2 regions of the Hansschlegelia sp. genome follow, and region 1 is predicted to be linked to the other one. Evidence: predicted binding sites of a transcription regulator. Region 1 holds the regulator's gene; the other holds the start of a gene.
What was found. Region 1 encodes LexA, which represses DNA repair genes until DNA is damaged. Its sites were predicted from a motif close to TGTTCNNNNTGTGTTCNG; they were not measured.

Region 1 (7,642 bases):
CCTCGCGGCTGCGCGCGCCTTCTGAGACGCCGGCCATGAACGGATTCAAGGCGGTGCTCGCCCGGGTAGCCGACGGACGTCCGCTCGACCGCATGGAGGCCGAAGCCGCGTTCGGCCAGCTGATGGCGGGCGAGGCCACGTCGGCGCAGCTGGGCGGCTTCCTGATGGCGCTGCGGGTGCGCGGCGAAACCGTCGACGAGATCGCCGGCGCGGTCGCCGCGATGCGCGCCCGCATGACGCCGGTGGCCGCGCCCGCGGACGCGGTGGACGTGGTCGGCACCGGCGGCGATGGCTCCGGCTCCGTCAACGTCTCAACCTGCGCCGCCTTCGTGGTGGCCGGCTGCGGCGTGCCCGTCGCCAAGCATGGCAATCGCGCCCTCTCATCGAGGTCCGGCTCCGCCGACGTGCTGCGCGCGCTGGGCGTTTCGGTCGACATCGACGCGAACCGGATCTCCGCCTGCATCGCCGAGGCCGGGATCGGCTTCATGTTCGCGCCGAACCACCATTCCGCCATGCGGCATGTCGGTCCCGCTCGCACCGAGCTCGGCGTGCGGACGATCTTCAACCTGCTGGGACCGCTCTCGAACCCGGCTGGCGTGAGGCGGCAGATGGTCGGCGTGTTCGCGCGCAGATGGGTCGTGCCGATCGCCGAGGCGCTGGCGCAGCTCGGCTCGGAGCGCGCCTGGGTGGTGCACGGCTCCGACGGGCTCGACGAGATCACCACGTCCGGGCCGACCTTCGTGGCCTCGCTCGAGAACGGCGCCGTGACGACCTTTGAGGTCTCGCCCGAGGACGCCGGCTTCGCGCCGCATCCGGTCGGGGCGCTCGCAGGCGGCGACGCCGAGAGCAACGCGCGCGCCATGCGGCAGGTGCTGGAAGGCCGGCCCGGCGCCTATCGTGACGTCGCGATCCTCAACGCGGCCGCCGCGCTGGTCGTCGCCGGCCGCGCGGCGACTCTTGGCGAAGGCGCAGCGCTCGCCGTCGCCGCGCTCGATTCCGGCGCAGCGCTCGCCCGGCTCGAGGCGCTCGTCCAGGTCTCGAATGCGGAGCTCGCCGCGTGAGCGACATCCTCGACCGCATCGGCGCGTATAAGCGGCGCGAAATCGCCGAAGCCAAGAGCGTCCGCCCCTTCGTGGAGGTCCGCCGCGCCGCCGACGTGGCCTCGCCGCCGCGGGGCTTCGCCGACGCCATCCGCCGCAGGATCGACGCGGGCGGCACGGCGCTGATCGCAGAGATCAAGAAGGCAAGCCCGTCCCGGGGCCTGATCCGCGCCGACTTCGACCCGCCCGCGCTCGCCCGCGCCTATGCGGAGGGCGGCGCGACCTGCCTGTCCGTGCTGACGGATGGGCCGTCCTTCCAGGGCGCGCCGGAGTTTCTGGTGAGCGCCCGCGAGGCGGTTTCCCTGCCGGTGATCCGCAAGGACTTCCTCTACGAGCCCTATCAGGTCGCCGAGGCGCGGGCGCTCGGCGCCGACTGCATCCTGGTGATCATGGCCGCGGTCACCGACGCCGAGGCGCGTGACCTCGTCGCGGCGGCCGCAGATTTCGGCATGGACGCCCTGATCGAGGTGCACGACGCCGCAGAGCTCGACCGCGCGCTGCCGCTCGCCGCGCCCCTGCTCGGCGTTAACAACCGGAACCTCAGAACCTTCGAGGTGACGCTCGAGACGACGGAGAGGCTCGCCCCTCTGGTTCCCGCCGGGCGCATCCTCGTCGGCGAGAGCGGCATCTTCACGCCGGCGGACGTGGCGCGGCTCGCCGCCGTCGGCTGCCGGACGCTGCTGGTCGGCGAAAGCCTGATGCGGCAGGCGGATGTCGCCTCCGCCACCCGCGCGCTGCTGGCGCCGCCGCCGGCGTCCTGAGCGGAACAGGGCGGGCCCTATGTCGAACGACCGGCACGCCGAGCTCGACCACGCGGCAGAGCGCTGGTTCGGGAAGAGCGCCGAGACGCTGACCGAAGCCGAGGCGCGCGTGCTGAAGCACGCCAAGCATCGCAGCGTCCTGATCCGGCATCCGGCGCTCCGCGACGAGGAGAAGACGTTCGGAGAGAACCTCGCCGATCATGTGGCGTCGTTCGGTGGCTCCTGGACCTTCATCATCAGCTTTGGGGTGTTTCTCACCCTGTGGGTCGGGGCCAATGTCTGGCTGCTGTCCCGGCCGTTCGACCCATACCCGTTCATCTTCCTCAACCTCATGCTGTCGATGCTCGCGGCGCTTCAGGCGCCGGTGATCATGATGAGCCAGAACCGCCAGGCGATTAAGGATCGCGAGAACGCCGCCCGCGACTACGAGGTCAACCTGAAGGCGGAGATCGAGATCATGGGGCTGCACGAGAAGCTGGACCGGCTGCGGGACGAGCACATCATCGTGCTGCTGGGCAAGCAGCAGGAGCAGATCGACCTCCTCGCGAAGCTCTTGAACAAGGATGACGGCGCAGGTGCTTAGGGAGCCGGAAGCCGAGCCGAGGGATGCAGAGTCCCGGCCTCCGGTCCCGGCAGAGGCCATGATCGAGGCGGTCTTCCGCAACGGCACGATCACGGCCTTCGGCATCACCGTCTCCTTCACGCTCGGCTTCCTCTCGCAATGGGCCTCGAGCCCCGGCGTGTGGCGCTGGTATGATCTTCCATCCGTCTTTGCGGTGTTCTGCGGGGCGCTGCTTCAGATCCGCGCCCTCGCGCTGCTGCTGCCGGTCGAAGGCTTGCTGAAGACGGTCTATGACCGGGCCACGCGCCTTTATCTGATCGGACTCGCGTTCACCGGGGCCGGCGTTTTCGCGGCCGTGTCGTTCGACGTCGCGACCGGAATTCTCACCAGGAGCCCCAAGTGACCTCGGAGCAGACCGGCCTCACCCATCTCTCCGCCTCCGGCGAGGCCAATATGGTCGACGTCGGCGACAAGCCTGCGACGACGCGCGAGGCGACGGCCGAGGGCATGATTGTGATGGCCCCCGAGACCCTGGCGCTGATCCTGGCCGGCGACGCCAAGAAGGGCGACGTGCTCGGCACGGCCCGGATCGCGGGCATCATGGCGGCGAAGCGGACGCACGAGCTGATCCCGCTCTGCCACCCGCTGGCGCTGTCGAAAGTCTCGGTCGATCTCAGGCCCGACGAGACGCTGCCGGGCGTCGTGGTGACCGCGACCGCGCGGGTGACCGGCCCCACCGGCGTTGAGATGGAGGCGCTTACCGCGGTCTCCGTCGCGTGTCTCACGGTGTACGACATGACGAAGGCGGTCGACCGCGGAATGCGGATCGAAGGCGTGCGGCTGCTCGCCAAGTCCGGCGGCCGCTCCGGAGACTTCAGGGCCGAAGGATGAGCGGCCTTCTCCCTGTCGCGGAGGCTCGCGCCCGTATCATCTCGGGCCTGAAAACGCTTCCGTCCGAGCAGGTTCGATTGGGCGAGGCGCTCGGCCGAACGCTTGCCGCGCCGCTCCATGCGCTCCGGACGCAGCCGCCATGGGATTGCTCCGCGATGGACGGCTATGCGGTGCGCTCGGCCGATGTCGCGACCGCCCCGGCGCGTCTGCGCGTCGTCGGTGAAGCCGCGGCCGGAAAGGCTTTCGGCGGCGAGATCGGCCGCGGAGAAGCCGCACGGATCTTCACCGGCGCTCCGCTGCCCGCGGGGGCGGACGCGGTTCTCCTCCAGGAGAACGCCGCGCGCGAGGGCGACGAGGTGGTCGCGCACGAGGCGGTCCCGGTCGGCCGCCATGTCCGTCGGGCGGGCCTCGATTTTACGGCCGGCGAGACACTGCTGCCCGAGGGCCGGCGGCTCGGGGCGCGCGATCTCGCGCTCGCCGCGGCGCTCGGCCACGCCTCGGTCCCCGTCGCGCGGCGGCCGCGCGTGGCGATTCTGGCCACTGGCGACGAACTCGCCCTACCCGGCGCAGAGACTGGCCCGGACCAGATCTTCGCATCGAACGGCTTTGCGATCGCGGCCGCCGTGACCGGCGAAGGCGGCCTGCCGCTCGATCTCGGCGTCGCGCCGGACGATCCAGCGGCGATCCGCGCCGCCATCGAGCGCGCCATCGACGAGAGGGCCGATGTCCTCGTCACGCTCGGCGGCGCTTCCGTGGGCGACCACGACCTCGTCCGGCCGGCGCTGGAGGCCTGCGGCGTCGCGCTCGACTTCTGGAAGATCGCGATGCGGCCCGGCAAGCCGATGATGGCCGGGCGGCGGGGCGAGATGCTGGCGCTTGGCCTTCCCGGCAATCCCGTCTCGGCCATCGTCTGCGCCGTGCTGTTCTTGATGCCCGCGCTTCGGCGTCTCTCGGGGCGCGCCGACATCGAGCCGCAGATCATCCCGGGGCGGCTTGGCCGGGACATGCCGGCCAACGACCATCGCGAAGACTATCTGCGGGCCGCCCTGACCTTCGATCCGGATGGAGTCGCCGTCGCGACTGGCTTCCCGCGGCAGGATTCGTCCATGCTGCGGCGGCTCACCGAAGCCGAATGCCTGCTCGTTCGCCCGGCCGGCGCGGCCGCTGCCCGGGCGGGCGATCCCTGCATGATTCTGCCTCTGCCGCATCCGCTCTGAAGCCGAAGCGCAGGAGCGGATTCCCGACGTCCGCCCCGGCATGAACCGAACGTTAACTGTTGCAGAACACATCTAGAACAGGTAGATTTCTGTTCATGATTTGTTTTGCACCGTCGCGGACCCGCCCATGTTGACCCGCAAGCAGTACGAGCTTCTGCGCTTCATTCATGAGCGGCTGAAGGAGGCCGGCGTGCCGCCCTCCTTCGAGGAGATGAAGGAGGCGCTCGACCTCAAGTCGAAGTCGGGCATTCATCGGCTCATCATGGCTCTCGAGGAGCGCGGCTTCATCCGGCGCCTGCCGAACCGGGCGCGCGCGCTCGAAGTGCTGAAGCTGCCAGAGGCCGCGGCCCCCTCGGTCACGCGGCCGACCCCCCGGTTCTCGCCGAGCGTGATCGAAGGCAATCTCGGGCGGCTCAAGCCCGCTTCTTCGAACGACGACGACGGCGAAGATCGGCGCTCGGCCGTGCATGTGCCGGTGATGGGCCGGATCGCCGCCGGCGTGCCGATCTCGGCGATCCAGACCAGGAGCCACACGATCGCGGTGTCTCCGGACCTGCTGTCGACCGGCGAGCACTTCGCTCTCGAGGTGCGCGGCGATTCGATGATCGAGGCCGGCATTCTGGATGGCGACCTCGTCCTCATCCGCCGTCAGGACACCGCCGACACGGGCGACATCGTGGTCGCGCTGGTGGACGAGGAAGAGGCCACTTTGAAGCGGCTGCGGAAGCGCGGCGCCTCGATCGCGCTTGAAGCCGCAAACCCCGCCTATGAAACGCGGATCTTCGGCCCCGACCGCGTCGCCATCCAGGGACGGCTCGTCGGGCTGATCCGCCGCTACTGATCGTCCGGAGAGGTCTCGTCTTCCTCCTCCGCCTCGGCGGAACCGGTGGGGTCGACCGGCGGAGGCCTGAGGTCCTTGACGGGCGCCGTCGGGGCGAACGCCAGACGCGCAGCGGCGGCCGGAGGCGGCGTCGGGGGCTGGCGCGTCCATGGCCTTGAGCCCGCGGGGTCGAGGGCGGCGACGCCCGAAAAGCCATCGCCGGAGCGCGTGAGGCTCAGCGCGCCGGTCGCTGCGAGGATTCTTCGGTCAACCACCGCCGCCGTCTCCGCGCAGGCCGCCGGCGCGTCAAGGCGCGTGACGACAAGCGCCGCCCGCCGGCAGTCCTCCTCCAGTCCCCTCGGGTCCCACGACAGCGCGACGACGCCACCGCCCGCGAGGGGCGCGGTGCAGCCATAGGCGTCGCACCGCACGTCGCGTGCGGCGTCCCGCGTCGGCGCAGGCGAGCCGTCGGCCGCAAACCAGACCTTGGCGGCGAACCGGCCCGGGCTGGCGCCGAGCAGCGCGAGCCGGCCATCCGGCGCCCGCGCCGCAAGCGCCCGACCCGATGCGTCGATCACGACGTCCGGCCGCGCCGGAAACGCCGCAAGCGCGAGCGCCGCCCCGAGAATCGGGAGCCCGCCCCAGCGCAGCGCCGTTCGCCAGAGGCAGAGCCATGCGATCCCCAGCGCGAAGAGGCTGAGGGCGCCCGGCCCGAACGCCACGACGTTGCGTTCGGCGCCTGGCCAGGCGGCGACCGCTCCAGCGACGGCGAGCACGCCCTCGAGTCCGAAGCCCATGAGACGCCACCAGATCGCGTCCAGTCCTAGGGGCGCGAACAGCAGCCCGGCGATCGCCGCCGGCATCACGATCAGCCCGACTAAGGGCTCCGCGAGCGCGTTGCCCGCCAACGCGTAAGGCGTCAGGCGCTGGAAATGATAGGCGGCGAACGGCGCGGTCGCGAGCCCGGCGATGAGGGTCGTCATAACCGCGAGCGTCGCCGCGCGTCGAAGGCGGCGCGTGAGCGCCGCGCCGCGCGAGGCCGGCGGCGGCGCGGGAGGCAGGTCACGCCTGGTCTCGAACCACGCCACCAGGCCGGCCACGGCGGCGAAGGACATCTGAAAACTCGGCCCAAGCAGCGCATCGGGCGTCCAGGCGGTCACCAGCAGCCCGGCGAGCGCGAAGTTGCGGGGCGCCAGCGCGGACCGGCCGATCATCACGGCGAGCAACGCGACCGCGATCATGACGTAGGAGCGCTGCGTCGCGACCTCCGCGCCGGAGAGCGCGAGATAGAAGGTGGCCCCGGCGAGCGCCACCGCTGCGCCGATTTCCTTGACCGGCAGGCTGAGCGCCGCGCGCTGGGAGAGCGCGAGCAGCGCCCGCGCGAACCAGAACAGCGTGCCGGCCACGAGCGCCATGTGCAGCCCGGAAATGGACAGGATATGGCTGAGGCCGGCGGCGCGGAGGTCGTCCGAGACCGAGGGCGGGATCGGGCCTTGCACGCCCGTGACCAGAGCCGCCGCCACCGCGCCTTCCGGGCCGCCCACGGCGGCCGAGATGCGCGCGGTGAGGTCCGCGCGCAGTCGCTCCAGCCGCGCCGCCGCGTCCGACATGACGCCACCCGGAGAGGCCGGCAGAATACGGATGTCCTTCGCGCCGTAGCCGGTCGCGCCGATCTGCTCGAAGAAGGCCACGCGCGCGAAGTCGTAGCCGCCGGGGCGCACGGGCCCCTCCGGCGGCCGCCAGAGCGCCGTCAGCGCAATGCGGTCGCCGGCCGCCAGCGGCGGATCTGCGCGCGCGGTCACCCGAACGCGGGCCGGCATGTCGCGCGCGGCCAGCGTGATGAACCGTTCCGGCGCGATCGTCAGCCGCCGCATGCCGCGCGCGCGCGGCTCGACGAACAGGACGCGGCCGACCACCTCCCCGCGCAGCGGCCGCTCGAGCGTCGGCGCTTCTGCGCGGACCGTCGCGAGCTTGCCGGCGAGAAAGCCCGCGCCGCCGAAGGTCAGGCCGAGCGCGAGCCAGAGCGCGAGGAATCTGCCGCGGGCAAGCCAGAGCAGCCCGAGCCCGAGACCGAGGGGCGCTGCGCTCGCCCACAGTTCGGGCTCGCGGCCCGCCGAGAAGTAGATCGCGGCGCCGCAGCCGAACGCGACGGGAAGCCAGAGCGCCGGTCGACCGGCCTCCGCCTCCTCGGCGAGCAGCGCCGACAGTCGGGCGGAAGCCGCGCCGCCCCATGCCGTCGCCGCGCGGTCGGGACCGGCCGCCCGATCCTCCGGAATGGCCGCTGCGCGCGC
Region 2 (7,642 bases), on a different contig from region 1:
GGCGCCAGGATCGCGCTGACGGTGTCCGAGTACCAGCGCGGGCTCTTGGCGCAGAGCTTGAGGCCCCACGCGTCAACCGCCTTGCGGGTCGCCTCGCCGAGCACGTGATGGCGATGGAAGACGTTGTCGAGACCTTCCTCGAACAGGCAGGCGAGCGCCTCCTTGAGGCCGTAGAGCAGCGGCAGGGCCGGCGTGTACGGGAAATAGCCCGCCGGGTTCTGCTTCATGTGGTCGTCGAAGTCGAAATAGACCTTGTTGAGCTTGGCGTTCTTGCGGACGTTCAGCGCCTTCTGGCTGACGCACACGAAGCCGAGGCCGGCCGGCAGCATCAGGCCCTTCTGGGAGCCGGAGACGGCGCAGTCGACGCCCCACTCGTCGAAGCGGAAGTCGATCGAGCCGAGGCCCGAGACCGAGTCGACCAGCAGCAGCGCCGGATGGCCGGCGGCGTCCATCGCCTTGCGGATGGCGCCGATGTTCGAGGTCACGCCGGTGGCGGTCTCGTTATGGACCACCATCACGGCCTTGATCTCGTGCGCCTTGTCGGCGCGCAGGGCCTCCTCGATCTTCTCCTCGTGGGCGCCCGTGCCCCACTCCTCCTCCTGGACCTCGACGTCGAGGCCGAGGCGCTGGGCCATGTCGATCCAGAGGTGGGAGAACTGGCCGAAGCGCGCGGTCAGCACCTTGTCGCCGGGAGCAAGGGTGTTGGTGAGCGCCGCTTCCCAGCCGCCCGTGCCGGAAGACGGGAAGATGAAGACCTGGCCGTCCTTGGTCTTGAAGACCTTCTTCATGCCCTCGAACAGCGGCAGCGTCAGCTCGGGAAACGCCGGCGAGCGGTGGTCCTCCATCGACACGACCATCGAACGCAGGACGCGGTCGGGCAGGTTGGTCGGGCCGGGGACGAACAGGAAGTTACGACCAGGGCGTCTCGCCATTGTTTCCTCCAAAGCGCTTCTTGGCGGCGGAAAATACACGGGGGGTTGCATTTGACTATGCGACAGCCAGTCACGTTCGCATAGCATTACGTCGAACAGGACAACAGTTCTTCAGCTTCAGAGAAACTACTATCCCTCGTTCAGAAGAAGTTTGGTCGCCCTAGTGGATCGGACGATAGGCCGCTTCGATCAGCTCCCGGCGCAAATCTTCGGCGGCGGACGCTGGACTGCATCCTTACCGTGAAAGAGCGACGGATGTGAGATGAACGGGCACTATGCCCCGGCCGTCGCGCGGTTTCGAGGTCGACCTTAGGAGAACCGCCCGGCGCAATGTCGGCCGGCACGCCTTGGCGCGCTCCGGAGCCGACAGCCCGAGAGGGCGCAGGAATCGCCCATCACCGCGCCGCCGGCGCCGGTTCGAAGGGACGGATCGCGTTCATCAGCGCGCCGTAGGGCGCGAGCAACGCGGCTGCGGCCGCGACCTTCACGAGGAAATCGAAGGCGGCGAGATTGACCCAGAGCGGCGCGGCCACGGCGCCGCCGAGCAGCGCCGTCGGCGCCGACATGTCGGCGACCCCCGCAAAAGCGAGCGTGAAGAACAGGACGGTGTCGAGGCCCGAACCTGCGAGGCTCGCAAGCAGCGGCGCCCGCCACCATGTCTGGCGGCGCAGCCGGGCGAACACGCTGACGTCCAGCAACTGCCCGACCAGGAAGGCCGTCGCGGAGGCGACGGCGATCCGCGGCGTCGCGAGCCAGATCGACAGCGCGGCCGCGATCGCGAACCCGCAATAGACCACGCGGCGCGCGCCGGCCGGCCCAAAGCGACGGTTGGTGAGATCAGTGACCAGGAAGGCGACCGGATAGGCGAAGGCGCCCCAGGTCAGCTTGTCCGCCAGGCCGAACGCCGTCACCGGATGCTGAACGAGGATGTTCGAAGCGACGACGACGAGCGTCATCGCCGCGACCGCAGGCGCCAGGTCCCGCATGATCGTTCCGGCCGGGGCGAAAGCCCGGCCGCGCCGCGGCGTCAGGAAGCCGCCTGCTCGACCGGCTGCTCGCCGGCCTTGGCGATCTTGCGCTTCAGCTCGCGCGCGCCCTGGCTGAGCTGGATGTCCGCCGCCTTGGCGAGGAAAGCGTCGAGGCCGCCGCGGTGCTCGACCGAACGCAGCGCATGGGCCGACACCTTGAGCCGGACGGAGCGACCGAGCGCTTCCGACAGCAGCGAGACCTGCAGCAGGTTCGGCCGGAAGGTGCGCTTGGTCTTGTGGTTCGAGTGGCTGACCTTGTGGCCCGACAGCACGGCCTTGCCAGTGAGTTCGCAACGCCGCGACATGGGCTATGCTCCTGCAACGATCAAAGGCCCGCGCGAAGGCTTCGGACGCGAGGTCCGGGCTGCGCCGCGAGCCTGGAAAAGGAGGCGCTGCTATAGACGCGGCCGCCCGAGGCGTCAAGGATCGGAAAGCGAGCGGACGAATCACGCGCGACCGATATGGCTGCTGACCCAATTTGGCGCCGGGCCTCACAAATATCGGAATTCTGCTTAAGTTCGGCAGCGGACAGACGTTCTCCAGGATGGGCGCGTCGCCGATGGGCCTCGCGCGCCGGCGCACTGAGATTCTCTTTCATGAAAACCACCTTCGTGGCCGCAAGGCGGCCCCTATCGAGCGTCGCCCTTGGTCTCGCGCTTTCCGCGCTGACCGCGGCCGGCCCTCTTCTGGCGGAGACCTCGGCGGCCGCGGCCGAGACGCGGATCCGCGCGCGCTACGCTATGACGCTCGCGGGGTTCGACATCGGAACCGCCACCATGCAGGCGGGGGTGGACCGCTCCTCCTATGACATGAACCTCAGCGTGCGCATGACCGGCCTGGTGAAGTTCTTCACCGGTGGCAGGGGCGCTGCGACCTCCCGAGGCGGCGTCGAAGACAGCCGCGTCACGCCGAGCGCCTATGCGCTGAACACGCGCAGCAACAACAAGGGCCAGATCATCCGCTTCGCGCTGGCCGGCGGCGCAGTGCGCCAGATGTCGGTCGATCCGCCCCCGAAGACCAAGGATACGGTGCCGGTGACGGACGCCGACAAGCACGGGATCGTGGATCCGCTGAGCGCGCTCGTGATGCCTGTCGCGGGATCGGGCGATCTGCTGGCGCCCAGCTCATGCGACCGCACGCTGCCTGTGTTCGACGGCAGGCAACGTTTCGACGTGGCGTTGCGTTACGACCGCACCGAAACCGCCGCAGCCGACCCCGACGTCAAGGGTTCGTATGACGGCAAGCTGATCGTCTGCAAGGCTAGCTACAAGGCGATCTCCGGCCACAAGCCCGGCCGTTCGCAGGTCGCGTTCATGGAGAACAACAAGGACATGGAGGTGTGGCTCGCGCCGGTCGCCGGCACCCGCACCCTGCTGCCATGGAAGATCTCCGTGCGGACCCAACTCGGCACCGCCGTGATCACCGCGACCTCCTTCGTCGTCGACGGGCAGACCCGAGCCGCAGGCGCGAAGGGGACCAACCTCTGATCCGCCCGGCTGGAGCGTTCCCGCCGCGCGGCGCTGTGAGGAACGCGTCTCAAGACCTTGGAACGAATCGGGAATCGGCGTCGGAGGGCCGATTCGACCGTGCTTCGTTCCGGTCACGTTCTTGTTTCGCCGGCGTTTCGCGGCCTCGGCTGCTCCGGACGACCGGTTAAAGGGTTCTGAATGACCGATCCTGCGACGCTCGCTCCCGCGCCGGCGTCAGAAATCCTTGCGCCGGCGCGAGGCCGCGGCGTCACCGCGGTTCTCGGACCGACGAACACGGGCAAGACCCACCTCGCGATCGAGCGGATGGCGGCGCACGGTTCCGGCCTGATCGGCCTGCCGCTGCGGCTGCTGGCGCGCGAGGTCTACGGCCGGCTCGCCGAGAAGGTCGGGCCCGACAAGGTGGCGCTCGTCACCGGCGAGGAGAAGATCAAGCCGCTCGGCGCGCGGTTCTGGGTCTCGACGGTCGAGGCGATGCCGCGCGACCTCGACGTCGACTTCGTGGCCCTGGACGAGATCCAGCTCTGCGCGGACTTCGACCGCGGACACGTCTTCACCGACCGGCTGCTCAATCTGCGCGGCCGCTACGAGACCCTCCTGCTGGGCGCCGCCACGATGCGTCCGCTGGTCGAGAAGCTGCTGCCGGGCGCCAACGTCATCGGCCGGCCGCGGCTGTCGCAGCTCACCTTCGCGGGCGAGCGCAAGCTCACGCGCCTGCCGCCGCGCAGCGCCATCGTGGCGTTCTCGGCCGAGGAGGTCTACGCGATCGCGGAGCTGATCCGGCGGCAGCGCGGCGGCGCAGCGGTCGTGCTGGGCTCTCTGTCGCCGCGCACCCGCAACGCTCAGGTGGCGATGTACCAGGCCGGCGACGTCGATTACCTCGTCGCCACAGACGCGATCGGGATGGGGCTCAATCTCGACGTCGATCACGTCGCCTTCGCGGGCGACCGCAAGTTCGACGGCCACCAATTCCGCCGGCTGAACCCCGCCGAGATGGCCCAGATCGCAGGGCGCGCGGGGCGCCATCTACGGGATGGCAGTTTCGGAACGACCGGCCGCTGCCCGGGCTTCGAGCCCGAACTCGCCGAGAAACTTGAGAGCCACAGCTTCGAGAGCGTCAAGGTTCTGCAGTGGCGCAACGCCCGGCTGGACCTGCGCAGCGTCGACGACCTGATCGACAGCCTCTCGCGCCCGCCGGCGGAGCCCGGCCTGACACGCGCGCCGGACGCCGACGACCTGCGCGCGCTCATGAGCCTTGCGCGCGATCCCGAGACCCGCAGGGCTGCGCGCGGCGAGGCGCAGGTCCGGCTGCTCTGGGACGTCTGCCAGGTGCCGGACTACCGCAAGATCGCGCCGGCGCAGCACACGGAACTTCTCGCGGACCTCTATGGTTTTCTGGCCCGGCCGGGTAAGGTCCCGACCGACTGGTTCGCGCGGCATGTCTCACAGACCGATCGCGCAGACGGGGACATCGACACTCTTTCGGCACGGATCGCCCATGTCCGCACATGGACCTTCGTCGCCAATCGCGCGGATTGGCTGGACGATCCGGACCATTGGCAGGGCGTGACCCGCGCCGTCGAGGACAGGCTCTCCGACGCTCTTCACGAACGGCTTGCTCAACGTTTCGTCGACCGACGCACCAGCGTTCTCATGCGCCGCCTGAGGGAAAAGGACATGCTCGAGGCCGAGATCAACAAGGACGGCGACGTGCTGGTCGAAGGCCACCATGTGGGGCGCCTCGCCGGGTTTCAGTTCGCTCCCGACAGCTCCGCCGAGGGCGTGGAGGGCAAGGCGCTGCGTGCGGCGGCCTCCAAGGCGCTCGCAGGCGAGATCGAAGCGCGCGCCGCGCGGTTCGCGAACGCCGCCGACGGCGACATCGTGCTCGCGGCCGACGGCGCGGTGCGCTGGCTCGGCGAACTGGTCGGCCGCCTCGTCAAGGGCGAGAAGACCCTGCAGCCGCGCATCCGCACCCTCGCCGACGAGCAGCTCACCGGCGCCGCCCGCGAGCAGGTCGATAAGCGTCTCGACCTGTGGATCCGCAGCCACGTGCAGAAGCTGCTGGGGCCGCTCACTGCGATCGAGTCCGCGGAAGACGTCACGGGCGTCGCGCGCGGCGTGGCCTATCAGCTGGTGGAGGAGCTCGGCGTCCTGGACCGGGCCCGCGTTTCGGAAGACCTCAAGAGCCTCGACCAGACGGCGCGCGCCGCGCTGCGCCGGCATGGCGTCAGGTTCGGCGCGCACCACGTCTATATGCCGGCGCTGATGAAGCCCGCGCCGCGGGCGCTCGCGGCTCAGCTCTGGAGCCTCTCGCACAGCGCCGCGACCGACGCGCGGGTCGATGACGTCGCGCATCTCGCCTCCGCGGGCCGCACCACGATCCCGGTCGATCCCGCGATCGAGAAGGGGCTCTACCGCGCGCTCGGCTACCGGGTCTGCGGCCAGCGCGCCATCCGGGTCGACATTCTCGAACGGCTCGCCGACCTGATCCGCCCAGCGATAGCCTGGAAGCCGGGCCAGCCCGGGACCCCGCCTGCGGGCGCCGCGGACGGCAACGGCTTCACGGTGACGGTCGCGATGACCTCGCTCGCCGGATGCTCCGGCGAGGATTTCGCCGAGATTCTCCGCTCGCTCGGCTACCGCATGGAGCGCAAGCCGAAACCGCAGACGCCGCCCTCGCCCGCCGTGACGGCCCAGGCCGATGCGCAGGAGCCGGATGAGGCAGGGACCACGGTCGACGTCGCCGAGACGGTCGAGACCTCGGCGCCGGACGTCGGCGAGCCGGATCTTTCGATCGAGGGCGCGGCTGGCGAGGCGAGCCTGGATGCGGAAGCGGAAGACGCGGCGGACACCGAGGCGGCCGAGCCCGCCCAGGAGGCGGCGGCCGAGGACCAGCCCGTGTTCGACGCCGCAGAGGACGCGCCTTCGATCGTGGACGCCGCGGAATCCGACGAAATCGCGCCTGAGGCCGAGGACGCCTTCGACGACGATCAGGCTGTCCTCGTCCCGCTCGACGCAGAGAGCGCCCAGGCTTCCGCCGAGGACGCCGCCGAAACGGCGGCCGATCTTGCGCCGGAGCCGGTCGCCGAGGACGCGGTCGCAGCCGAGCCGGAGATGATCGAGGTCTGGCGGCCGGCCGGCCACGGGCGGCGCGAGCGGCCGGCCCGGGGTCGGGAGCCGCGGGCGCAGGGTCGGGCCGAGCCCGGCGAGCGCGCGCCGCATCGCGGCCGCGAGGCCCAGCCGCGCCGCGATGAGCGCGCCGGATCAGGCGGTCCCGAGCGGCAGCGCTTCGGGGGCAACCGGGACAAGGCCGGCAAGGGCGATCCCGCGCGCCAGCGCCGGGACGGCGGTCGTCCGGATCGCCCGCGGTCGGAGCGGCACGACGATCGCGGACGGCGCAGCGGCGGCGGAGCGGTCGCGACCGCGGCGCCGGCCCGCCGGCCCGAACGCGCTCCGGATCCGGACTCGCCCTTCGCCAAACTGGCTGCGCTCAAGGCTCAGCTCGAGCGTGGGCCGCGCGGCAAGGATCGCGACGGCGACAAGGACGCCTGACGCTTGGCGGCGGAGCCGGAAGCCGCCGCGCGCACGCGCATCGACGTCTGGCTGTGGCGGGCCAGGCTGACCAAGACGCGGGCGCTCGCGGCGCGCCTCGCCCAATCCGGTCACGTGCGGATCAACGGCCAGCGCGTCGTCTCCGCGGGGCGGTCCGTGAAATCGGGCGACGTGCTCACCGTGGCGCTCGAACGGACCGTGCGCGTACTCCGGGTCGCCGAGCTCGGCGAGCGCCGTGGACCCGCGGCGGAAGCGCGCACCCTGTATGACGACCTGTCCCCGGAGCCGCCTCCGCGGGCGGGATTCGGCGGTGAACCCTCGGATCCGGCGGGCTCCGCCGAGGACGACGACGGCTAGCTTCACATCGGGGCCAAGCGGCTCCGCGTGCCCAACTCTTGCGCAGCTTCCGCGGCTTCGCTACGTCGTCTGCGAGCAAGGAGACGCCGATGACCTACGTGGTCACCGATAACTGCATTCGCTGCAAGTACATGGATTGCGTGGAGGTCTGTCCGGTGGACTGCTTCTACGAGGGCGAGAACATGCTCGTCATCCATCCGGACGAGTGCATCGATTGCGGCGTCTGCGAACCCGAATGCCCGGCCGAGGCGATCAAGCCTGACACCGAGCCCGGACTGGAATCGTG

Region 2: VM780_RS00760 (helicase-related protein) is a predicted target of LexA. The motif match lies at 3,553-3,570, and genes of this name have one in related genera.

The regions. Positions count from the first base shown of each region.
Region 1 covers NZ_DATLJK010000004.1:49,672-57,313, reverse strand. The annotation lists gene VM780_RS01700 (aminodeoxychorismate/anthranilate synthase component II) at 1-25, shown strand, start outside; gene trpD (anthranilate phosphoribosyltransferase) at 36-1,061, shown strand; gene trpC (indole-3-glycerol phosphate synthase TrpC) at 1,058-1,861, shown strand; gene VM780_RS01685 (DUF1003 domain-containing protein) at 1,881-2,444, shown strand; gene VM780_RS01680 (hypothetical protein) at 2,503-2,826, shown strand; gene moaC (cyclic pyranopterin monophosphate synthase MoaC) at 2,823-3,314, shown strand; gene glp (gephyrin-like molybdotransferase Glp) at 3,311-4,531, shown strand; gene lexA (transcriptional repressor LexA) at 4,659-5,372, shown strand; gene VM780_RS01660 (ComEC/Rec2 family competence protein) at 5,366-7,642, opposite strand, start outside.
Region 2 covers NZ_DATLJK010000002.1:68,623-76,264, forward strand. The annotation lists gene VM780_RS00740 (aminotransferase class V-fold PLP-dependent enzyme) at 1-932, opposite strand, end outside; gene VM780_RS00745 (queuosine precursor transporter) at 1,328-1,918, opposite strand; gene rpmB (50S ribosomal protein L28) at 1,960-2,265, opposite strand; gene VM780_RS00755 (DUF3108 domain-containing protein) at 2,557-3,447, shown strand; gene VM780_RS00760 (helicase-related protein) at 3,628-6,999, shown strand; gene VM780_RS00765 (RNA-binding S4 domain-containing protein) at 7,003-7,356, shown strand; gene fdxA (ferredoxin FdxA) at 7,446-7,642, shown strand, end outside.